3 regions of the Pelosinus sp. sgz500959 genome follow, and region 2 is predicted to be linked to each of the others. Evidence: riboswitches for the same ligand, from Rfam matches in the RefSeq annotation. Region 2 holds a riboswitch; each other region holds the start of a gene.
What was found. Region 2 has a riboswitch for cobalamin ahead of ACAN52_RS04160 (methylmalonyl-CoA mutase family protein). Riboswitches for the same ligand answer to the same signal wherever they lie in the genome.
Positions count from the first base shown of each region.

Region 1 (3,286 bases), on a different contig from region 2:
TATCCCTATTGTGAGTCAATCTGAATGGTCTACGGAGAGTTTTGGTCGTAGTGTGAAGTTTTTTCCTATTATCGGTGGTATCATTGGATTACTATTGTTTGGATTTGTCTATATAGTGCAATATTTGGGAGGCGGAAAAGTACCAATTCATGCAATGGCAATCGGGGTTGTTATCATTGAAATCTTTTTAACAGGAGGATTACATTGTGATGGCTTAATGGACACAGTTGATGGGGTTTTCTCAGGAAGACCTCGGGAACGAATGTTAGAAATTATGAAAGACAGCAGGGTTGGTGCTTTTGGAGCCATGGCTTTTAGCCTGCTGATTTTAGTTAAATATTCCTTAATTATGGATATTGAACCTATGATTCTTCCTTATGCCTTACTTGTAATGCCCATTGTAGGGAGGATTGCAGTTGTCATTGGCATTACTCTTTATCCATATGCAAGGGCCAATGGTTTAGGGAAGGTTTTTTATGACTGTTCCCATCGTCAAACCTTGTATGTGGCGGGGATTTCTGCAATAGTATTATTAGTTCCCCTAGGGAAAGTAGCGATGATGAGTGGAGTCCTTGGTATTGCCATGTCCTTTGTTTTTTGCCAATATGTGAGTAAGAAACTAGGTGGTTTAACTGGAGATGTATACGGCGCTATTATTGAATTAACTGAAATTGTAGCTTTGCTTGTCTTTATTCCTTGAATTTAATTCAATTGATATAGGAGTGGTTATTTTGACGAAAGTTATCTTTGTAAGACACGGTGAAACTTCTTGGAATCATTCTAAACGATACCAAGGACATAGTGATATTCCTTTAAATGAAAAAGGTTTACAGCAAGCTGGGATGGTAGCTCGGCGATTAGCGAAAGAAAGTATTAGTGCAATCTATAGCAGTGATTTACTACGTGCAGTTCAAACTGCAGAAATCATTGGCAAGGAGCACTCGCTACAACCTTCACTTTTTCCAGATTTTCGAGAAGTTAATTTTGGTTTATGGGAGGGTTTAACTTACGAGGAGATTATGGTAGACTGGTCAGAATTATTGTCAGCTATATATTCTAAGCCAGGATCAACTTGTATACCAAAAGGAGAAAGTTTTTATGATGTACAAAAACGTACAACTCTAGGACTTTCAAAATGCATTGCCAATCATCCTGAAGAAACTATTGTTCTTGTTTCCCATGGTGGGACTATGCGTGTACTCTTATGTGATGCATTAGGGCTTGCCGTTGAGAATATGTGGTCACTGCGGCAAGATAGTACTGCTATTAACATTATTGAATATTTTGAGACGAGTAAGATCGTATCTTTAGTCAATGATACTTATCATTTAAATGGATGATAGATACAAAATGGATTGAATCTTTAATTGAATTCATCTAATACGAATAAAATAGGATTTTTATTACTAGCTACTTTAATATATTGCCGACTCATCATTCCTGCGCAGGAGAAGAAATTTTGTTGTAGAAGGTATGTGACAACTAAATAAATTGCCACCAAACAGGTGCCTCTCGTCAAGAGAGGAGAATAGGGAAGATCGGAAAGGATGTAAAGATCCTGAAACGACGCGGTCGCGCCACTGTAATCGGGGAGATACTCTTTCATATGCCACTGGGAAACCAGGAAGGCGAAGACGTATTCATGATCCGTAAGCCAGGAGACCTGCCTGTTATGGCTGTCATCTACCTCCGCGTAAGGGGTAATGCCAGAAGGATAGGTTTTTTTTATAAAATAACCTGGCCTTTTGGGCTGGGTTATTTTTATTTATTTACAGAACCAAGAAAGTAAATTACTTTCTTGGTTCTAAGCAAGGGCAACTCAGGTGTAGGCGTATACTCAGTTTTCTATGAAGTATGGATTTCAAAAATGAGGAGATGTATATGATGGATTTTGAAAAAAGTGTTGACGAGTTAATTGAAGGGGCAGCTAAACCTAGTGGCAGCTTAGGATTACTGGAAAAACATTTGAAAAAAGTTTTATTATCTTGGGGAACAATCTCTGCAGAACTTAAGCCATATCATTTAATTTTTGCCGCTGATAATGGAGTTGTAGAAGAAGGAGTCGTTAATTTTCCAGCTGAAATTACATACTTACAAGCTAAAAATATGATGGCTGGAGGAGCTACAATCAGTTGTTTTTGCCGCTATAATAACATTCCTTATGGTGTTGTAGACATTGGAGTTAATGATACTAGGGTCTCAGGTATTGACCATAAAGTGGCATTTGGTACGAAGAATTTTATTCGTGAAGAAGCCATGACTCATAAGGAGTTTGAACAAGCGTGGCAAATTGGCAAAGATATGGTTCATAAGCTCATTGTTGAAGATGGCTATAATATGTTATCTTTCGGTGAAATGGGTATTGGTAATACGACAACTTCATCGGCCGTACTCCATGCTTTAACAGGAATGTTACCAGAGTTTGTTGTTGGTTATGGTGCTAGTGGCAATGATAATGAAGTGCTCAAAAGAAAAAGAGCTGTTGTTGCCAAAGGTGTAGAACGTCATAAAGAAAAAATGATTGGTGTTGAGGACATTCTGCGTTGTGTAGGAGGTTTCGATATTGTTGCCATTTGTGCCGGAATGCTTGAATGTGCTAATTTGCGAATTCCGTTTGTAATTGATGGCTTTATTACAGCTGTTGCTTATGCGTGTGCAGCACGTATTAATGCTAATATTGAAAGACAGGCGATTCCTTCTCATATGTCTAAAGAACCAGGTATGGCTTATTCATTAATGCTTGGTAATATTTTAGCGGACGATGTTATGATTCGGGGTAACATGGCTCTTGGCGAAGGAACTGGCGCAGTTCTCATGGTTTCCATGTTAAAAACAATGTTATATACCATGCAGAATATGGCAAGACTTTCTGATTTTGTTTTGAGTGAAACAAAGAGCAATCATGGGGTTGCTATGTAATTCATGTAATGATTTGCTATGAAGTAGTAAAATATTGCTTCTAGCAGGAACTAGTGAGTTTATTATCTAATACTCTTCATATAAAATAGCAAAAAAGTGATAGTATTAACTATTTTTATGAGGGGGTACTCTAGTGCAAGATCTTTGCCAATTATCCTTAGATCAAATTGTTAATATCAATATTCTTCAAGAAATCCAAGATAAATTCTCAGAGGCGACTGGCCTGGCTGCTGTTATTGTGGATGTTGGTGGAAATCCTATAACTAGGCCTAGTAATTTCACAAAATTCTGTACATATATTCGTACTTATCCAGAAGGATACGCGCGATGTGTTGCTTGTGATGATCGCGGTGGGCGAATGAATCGT
Region 1 is NZ_JBGJZL010000006.1:111,886-115,171, reverse strand. It holds gene cobS (adenosylcobinamide-GDP ribazoletransferase) at 1-700, shown strand, start outside; gene ACAN52_RS11125 (histidine phosphatase family protein) at 732-1,340, shown strand; cobalamin riboswitch at 1,487-1,686, shown strand; gene ACAN52_RS11120 (nicotinate-nucleotide--dimethylbenzimidazole phosphoribosyltransferase) at 1,885-2,919, shown strand; gene ACAN52_RS11115 (PocR ligand-binding domain-containing protein) at 3,053-3,286, shown strand, end outside.
Region 1: another riboswitch for cobalamin. It lies ahead of ACAN52_RS11120 (nicotinate-nucleotide--dimethylbenzimidazole phosphoribosyltransferase); the one in region 2 lies ahead of ACAN52_RS04160 (methylmalonyl-CoA mutase family protein).

Region 2 (3,286 bases):
AAGCCGCTTACAAAATCAGCTCGTGCTTTATGTTGAGGAATAGGTCCCATATTGACTAAAAAAATCTCTAGATTTTTTCCTGTTCGATTTTTATAAGCCTCTGTATGTTCTCGTAATGTCCGATATTGTTCATCGGCTCGATGGCTAACGAGTGGGGTGACCACTGTTTTTCGTCCATTATTTTTGCGGATACTATTGGTAACTTCTCCTAAGGTGGCTCCATTAAAGATAGCTTGAATCACGACATCAGTGATAACGGCCATTCCTCTATCAACTTTGTCTAAGGTCCTCACTCGACGTTCACATTCTTGTTCGTCCATATCATTACGATATGTATACAATTCACTACTACGTTGTTTTTTGAAATCAGCATAATCAAATTGAGGAATATCTAATGGTTTTTCCAACAAATTTGGGTACATATTAGTTCCCAAAATGACATCCTTACGTTTAGCAAATCCTTCAGCGCGTTTTTTAGCGATAAATTCGATTTTTTCCTGAGGTATTTTTTGTAGTAAGGATTGAAACATACCACCAGCGCCTTCGATTTCTTGAAAGAGTTCCCAAGCTTTTTCCCCAATCATACTGGTTAATTTCTCTACATACCAAGATCCGCCAGCTGGATCAATCGGTTGAGTTAAATTACACTCTTGTTGTAGTACAATCTGAGTGTTACGAGCAATACGGTGGGAAAAGGTGTCAGCTGGACGTATTGCTTCGTCAAAATATCCTACATGTAAACTATCAACCCCACCTACTACTGCAGAAAAAGCCTCTGTTGTCGTACGTAACATATTGACGTAAGGATCATACACTGTTTTTGTAAAGGCAGACGTGCGAGCATGAATCACCATTTTTTGCCCTTCTTCATTACCGCCAAAAGCTTTGACAATCTGAGCCCATAACATACGTGCGGCCCGTAATTTAGAGATTTCCATAAAAAATTTAGTACCAACAGAGAAAGAAAAACAGATTTGTTTTGCAGCTACATCAATTGGAACTCCTCGTTCTTGCATACTCCGCAAATATTCAACGCCTGTAGCGAGGGAAAATGCCAACTCTTGTACAGCATTGGCACCACTATCATGATAGGCTTGGCTTTTTACTAAAATCGTTCTAAATTTTAAATTATTATAATTCACCCATGTCATCAGTCCTGCCATTTCATCATACAGAGTATCCAATGAATCAGGAAGTTCACCTGTCCTTGCGAGTTGGTCTAAGGGATCGACTCCAATGCATCCTCTTAACTTATGATCATCTTGCCCATTGGCTTTCATAAGAGCCATCATCAAACTAACCATCTGAATACCAGAAGTACCTACAGGCATAAATAAAGGAGTATTCTCTAAATCAATCCCTATAAAAGCTCGCTGCAGATCATCTAATGTTGATAAAGATAATCCTTTTCCTATGAGATGTTCATCAGCCTGATCAACATCTATTCCCAGTTGCGTAGCCTGATCTAAGACTACATTAATCCCAGTTCCCCCCTTATCAAGTTCTTGCTGTAGTACTTGATTAAATACATCCGCTAAAGGTTCAGAGCATTCCTGGGAAATATCCCAAGGCTTATCTAAATAACCTGCACTTTTTGTCCCACGGACAAAAGGAAAACTACCCGGCAGGGAATGGCAATGCTCTATTTCTTCAATATCTTCCATGCGGTACATAGGTTGCAATGCAATGCCTTCATAGGTTTGAGTGATTAGCTTTTTTTCCCAATTAGCTCCTTTGAGAGATTTTTCAGATTCAGCTCGCCATTCTTCATAGGTAGGGTAAGGGAATTCAGCAAAAAAACGTTCTTGAGGTTTATCATCAGCTAAATTTTCATTTTGTTTTTCCATGTTATCACCTTTCATTTCACTAATTTTGGCAAAATAAAAAACTCTCAGCACAGGCTGAGAGTTATACGCAAATGTTAAATTATACTTAATAAATCCCGGCTGAAAATATCAGCCGGGACGAAATAACGCAAATTTTGCGTGTAAATCTCCTCCCCATCTCTCGCAGGTCAAACGGTGATTGCTATATAGGCAGTTCTCCTGACTCTGGATCATTGCGCATCCAAACCTTCCCAAGAATTCATTCTCAGTGGTATACTATGGATTTGCTCCTCATTACAGTGGCGGGACCGTGTTGGCTTTGAACCAACTTCCCTATTAAGCCCCGAAGGGCACCTATATCATCATATGAAATTTTTCACAAAGTATCTGATTATTACTCTATAATAAAGTTTTCATTTTGTCAAGTGATTATATACATATAAAAATACACTCATATCTGTTTTTTAGAACCTGAAGTTTGTAATGAGATGATAGGAAGATTTATAGCTACTAAAAGTAGAGGGATCATATGGTTTTAAATTATAATATCTTGCTTCTACATTAGCATTTTTTGCAAATACATATTGTACACCAAAGCCATAACCTTGCGCGCCGTCACCGCCGATACCATTACCGCTATTTATGACTAAAGTTCCTGGGTTATTAGTAGAATCAACAGCGTAATTTCCTAAGTTTAAATAATCAACACTAATACCAAAGGTTCCTGGTTTGCTATTATCTATACCTTTCCATAAGACTCTTCCCCAATAACCATGATCTTGCGCATTCGCTGGCAAATGACTATCAGCATTTTTTACATATTCACCTGTAATGGTAAGATCATTGATTTTTGTATTGAATCCATAGGCTGTTTGCTCAAGGTTATAACCGACAGCATTTGTCATGGTATTCAAATGCCCTATCGTAATGTTAGTATTGTCTGCTACTTTTACTTTAAGATTTGCAAGAAATGCATTTGTCGTTGAGCCACTTCCGGTGTAGGCAGCCAGATCACCATACCCAGCAAACAATTGAGCTTTGCCAAAATCATAGGTAGCCATTGCTCCATCAATGGAATTAGAGTCCCAGATAATCCCTTGCCCCAAAAAGGGCAAAAACCGCCCCAAGGAAGTAGTCAGCTGCCCATTCTTCCATTGTAATTCTGCCCGCTCAAAGGTTGGACTACTTGATTGTGAAGTTTTAGAACTATCACTAGCCTTCTTATATTGATTAGAAGTATTGGTTGCATTAAGACGTCCAAAAAAAGTTAAATCATCAGCAACATCTGAGGTGAAATTCAAGCGGACTCGCTCTTGCATACGGGTAGTATTTTTGCTATCTGTATTTTTAGCGCCTTGGTTCCAATTTGTTTGATAACGGATTCGTACATCTCCTGTCATCTTTATCCTAGGATTACTTTTTTCTAATTTTTCAAGACGGCTATCTATTGTATTATTACT
Region 2 is NZ_JBGJZL010000002.1:310,722-314,007, forward strand. It holds gene ACAN52_RS04160 (methylmalonyl-CoA mutase family protein) at 1-1,847, opposite strand, end outside; cobalamin riboswitch at 2,018-2,199, opposite strand; gene ACAN52_RS04165 (S-layer homology domain-containing protein) at 2,291-3,286, opposite strand, start outside.

Region 3 (3,286 bases), on a different contig from region 2:
CGCTACCGCTTTCTGCAATGCCAAATTCCACAGTGGAAATACCGATATCTGCCGATTCAGCATGTTCTGTAATGTCTGTTAATTCAGTATATACAGAAATTCCCATGGAATGTAATTCTTCATTGATACCAGTAGCTTGTTGTAAAGGACTATTTACAGTAACTATCTTTTTAGCATTTGTAAACTTCACCATATTAGCCACGATTTCGCGGGCTTCTACAGCAGTTTTAACGCGAAATATTTCAGTAGCGGCAGCTGAGGCCCTTTTTTCGAATTCAGGAAATAAATGATCTCCTACGTTCTCTAATGGAAAAGCGTTTCTCCAATTCTCACATACTTTTTTCATTATTCATACTCCTTTATTGTGCTGGTAAGGTGGTCTGACCAGTAACTTTATATTCATGTTATTCGCAATTTAATAGAAATATCCTCTATTTTTTTTAAAAAAATATTATTTTTTCTTACAAAATATTAAAAAACAATCCTACAAACAAAGGAGAATGTTTCTCATATATAGAAAGAAGTTTTTAAAAGTTTAACTAAATAATATAAAAACTTGTATATAGTTAAAGAGGTAATTGGATTTTTTTAAGACTGAAATGTTCTAATTTGAAAAAATAAATAGAGAACCTTACAAAAAATATTTTGATCGTCCTACAAGCTGAGAAAAAAACATCCTACAAATGATAAGGTAAATCTGACTTGGATTGGATTTTTCCTGTAATGGGGTTTTGATTCTTTTGTACTCTCATTTTACAAAGTAAAAGTCTTACAATAATCTAAACAATCGATAAATTAAAATTAAAAAGTAAATAATAGCAGGAAAAACTTCATTCGTGATGGAATATAGAATTATAAATCCAATGATTGTCCTAATCATTGCTATAATCTAATAATAATATGGGAATAGGTGCTTTATGCTTAAAAGGGAAGTCCGGTAACTAGACCGGCACGGTCCCGCCACTGTGTTGGGGAGTATGGCTAAGATATACCACTGGGGAAACCCGGGAAGGTTTAGTGATATGATGAACCATAGTCAGGAGACCTGCCTATTCTAACACACACCGTTATGACCTACGGAAGATAGGCAGGTGGGTAGAATAAATTAATTTTGTTTATTGTACCCCCTGCTTGCAGGGGGTTTTCATTATGCAAAAAAAAATGCGCTCGGGTATTACAACCGGTACTTGTGCAGCAGCGGCTACAAAAGCTGCTCTTATGACCTGGTCTGGCTCTTTTACGGAGGGCGTTGATGTTACATCGCCGCAAGGCACTAAGATCCATGTGAAAATTGAAACATGTGAAAAAATTATGAATGGCGGCAGAGCATCCGTTATAAAAGATGCTGGAGATGACCCTGATGTAACTCATGGCACTCTCATTATTGCCGAGGTTCAGGTACAGGAAGGAATTGATACTGTCTTAAAAGCAGGTATCGGAGTCGGTACAGTGACTAAACCAGGCATGTCAGTTGCCATTGGTGAACCTGCGATCAATCCAGGCCCAAGAAAAATGATCCTACAGGCAGTACAAGATGTATTACCAGATGAGTATGGCGCTATTGTTACGATCTCCATACCTGATGGGGAGCGGCTAGCGAAGCGGACACTCAATCCGACCTTAGGCATTGTTGGTGGTTTATCCATTATCGGTACGACAGGAATTGTTGAGCCCATGTCTGAAGACGGTTTTAAAAATTCTCTATCGCCACAGATTAATATGGTGAAAGCCTTAGGGTATGATCAAGTGGTATTCGCTCCTGGAAAAATCGGTCAAGATATTGCCATTCATCGTTATGGCATACCAGCCGAAACAGTGCTTCAGACTAGTAACTTTATCGGTCATATGCTTGAAAGTGCTGTACAATATAACATGAAAAAAGTGTTGTTATTTGGTCATTTGGGTAAACTGGTAAAGGTTGCTGCAGGGATTTTTCATACTCACAATCGAATGGCAGATGCTCGTTTTGAAACCTTAGCGGCTTATATGGCAGCAGCGGGTGCTCCTCAGCAGGCTATCCTAGAAATTTTAGCATGTACCACTACTGAAGGGGCTATGCCAATTATTGAACAGTATCAGTTGCAGTGTGTTTATCAGACTTTGGCAGAGCGAGCCAGTGCACGCGCCAAACGTTATGTATTTGGTGATTTAATCGTCGGTACAGTCATTGTCACGTTGCAAGGTGATATCTTAGGACTTGATGATACGGCGCGAGAAATTGGAGGCAGTTTGGGATGGAATATAAAGTAATCGTAGTAGGAATCGGACCAGGTTCACCTGACTATATACTGCCAATTGCAAGTCGTACGATTGCGCAGGCTCAGGTAGTAGTCGGTAGTAAGCGAGCCCTTGATGCCTTCGCTCCAAGTGATAGCAAAACAAAAGTGATTGACCGGGATATTCAAGGCGTACTGACTTTTATTGCTGAATCTCTCATGACGAGTGATGTTGTGGTTATGGTGTCTGGTGATCCAGGATTTTATAGTTTACTCGTAGCCTTGCGGTCAAAATTTACACCCTCACAACTCACGGTGATACCAGGCATCAGTTCTGTACAATTGGCTTTTGCCCGTATGTCTGAGGTGTGGCAAGATGCACGCCTTATTAGCATGCATGGCCGCAAAGCCAGCGATGAAGATCTAGCGTATAAACCGAATAAAAAATTGGGTATTTTAACAGATCATGAGCATAATCCTAGCCATATTGCTCAAGTGCTTATGGACCATGGTTGGCCAATCGATGGACAAGTGTGGCTTGGTGAAGGCTTATCCTATGAAGAAGAAAATCATAAAAAACTAACTTTAGGTGAAGCGAGAGATATAACTGGCTTTACCCATTGTGTAATGGTGGTGATGGCATGACCTATTTCCTGGGAATTAATGATGATGAGTTTATCCGTGGTGAGATTCCCATGACTAAACAAGAGATCCGAATTTTAGTCTTAGCAAAAGCTAAGATCCGTCCGACTGATGTGATTATCGATATTGGGGCAGGTACTGGATCTTTATCCATTGAAGCTGCTCTGCAAGCTCCTAAAGGCCGAGTGTATGCCATTGAACGGCATGCAGAAGGCATTGAGCTCATTCGTGCCAATGGGACTAAATTTGGCGCAGAGAATGTAGAAGCTATTTTAGGCAGTGCACCAGAAGCACTTGAGGGTTTACCCATGAGTGATGTCATTTTTATTGGTGGCAGTGGTGGACACTTAACTGAAATTTTAAATCAAAGTGATCAGTTACTTAGGTCACAAGGTAGGCTGGTCATTACGGCTATTACCATAGAAACG
Region 3 is NZ_JBGJZL010000013.1:47,510-50,795, reverse strand. It holds gene ACAN52_RS17775 (lactate utilization protein C) at 1-346, opposite strand, end outside; cobalamin riboswitch at 892-1,068, shown strand; gene cbiD (cobalt-precorrin-5B (C(1))-methyltransferase CbiD) at 1,150-2,250, shown strand; gene cbiE (precorrin-6y C5,15-methyltransferase (decarboxylating) subunit CbiE) at 2,235-2,861, shown strand; gene cbiT (precorrin-6Y C5,15-methyltransferase (decarboxylating) subunit CbiT) at 2,858-3,286, shown strand, end outside.
Region 3: another riboswitch for cobalamin. It lies ahead of cbiD (cobalt-precorrin-5B (C(1))-methyltransferase CbiD); the one in region 2 lies ahead of ACAN52_RS04160 (methylmalonyl-CoA mutase family protein).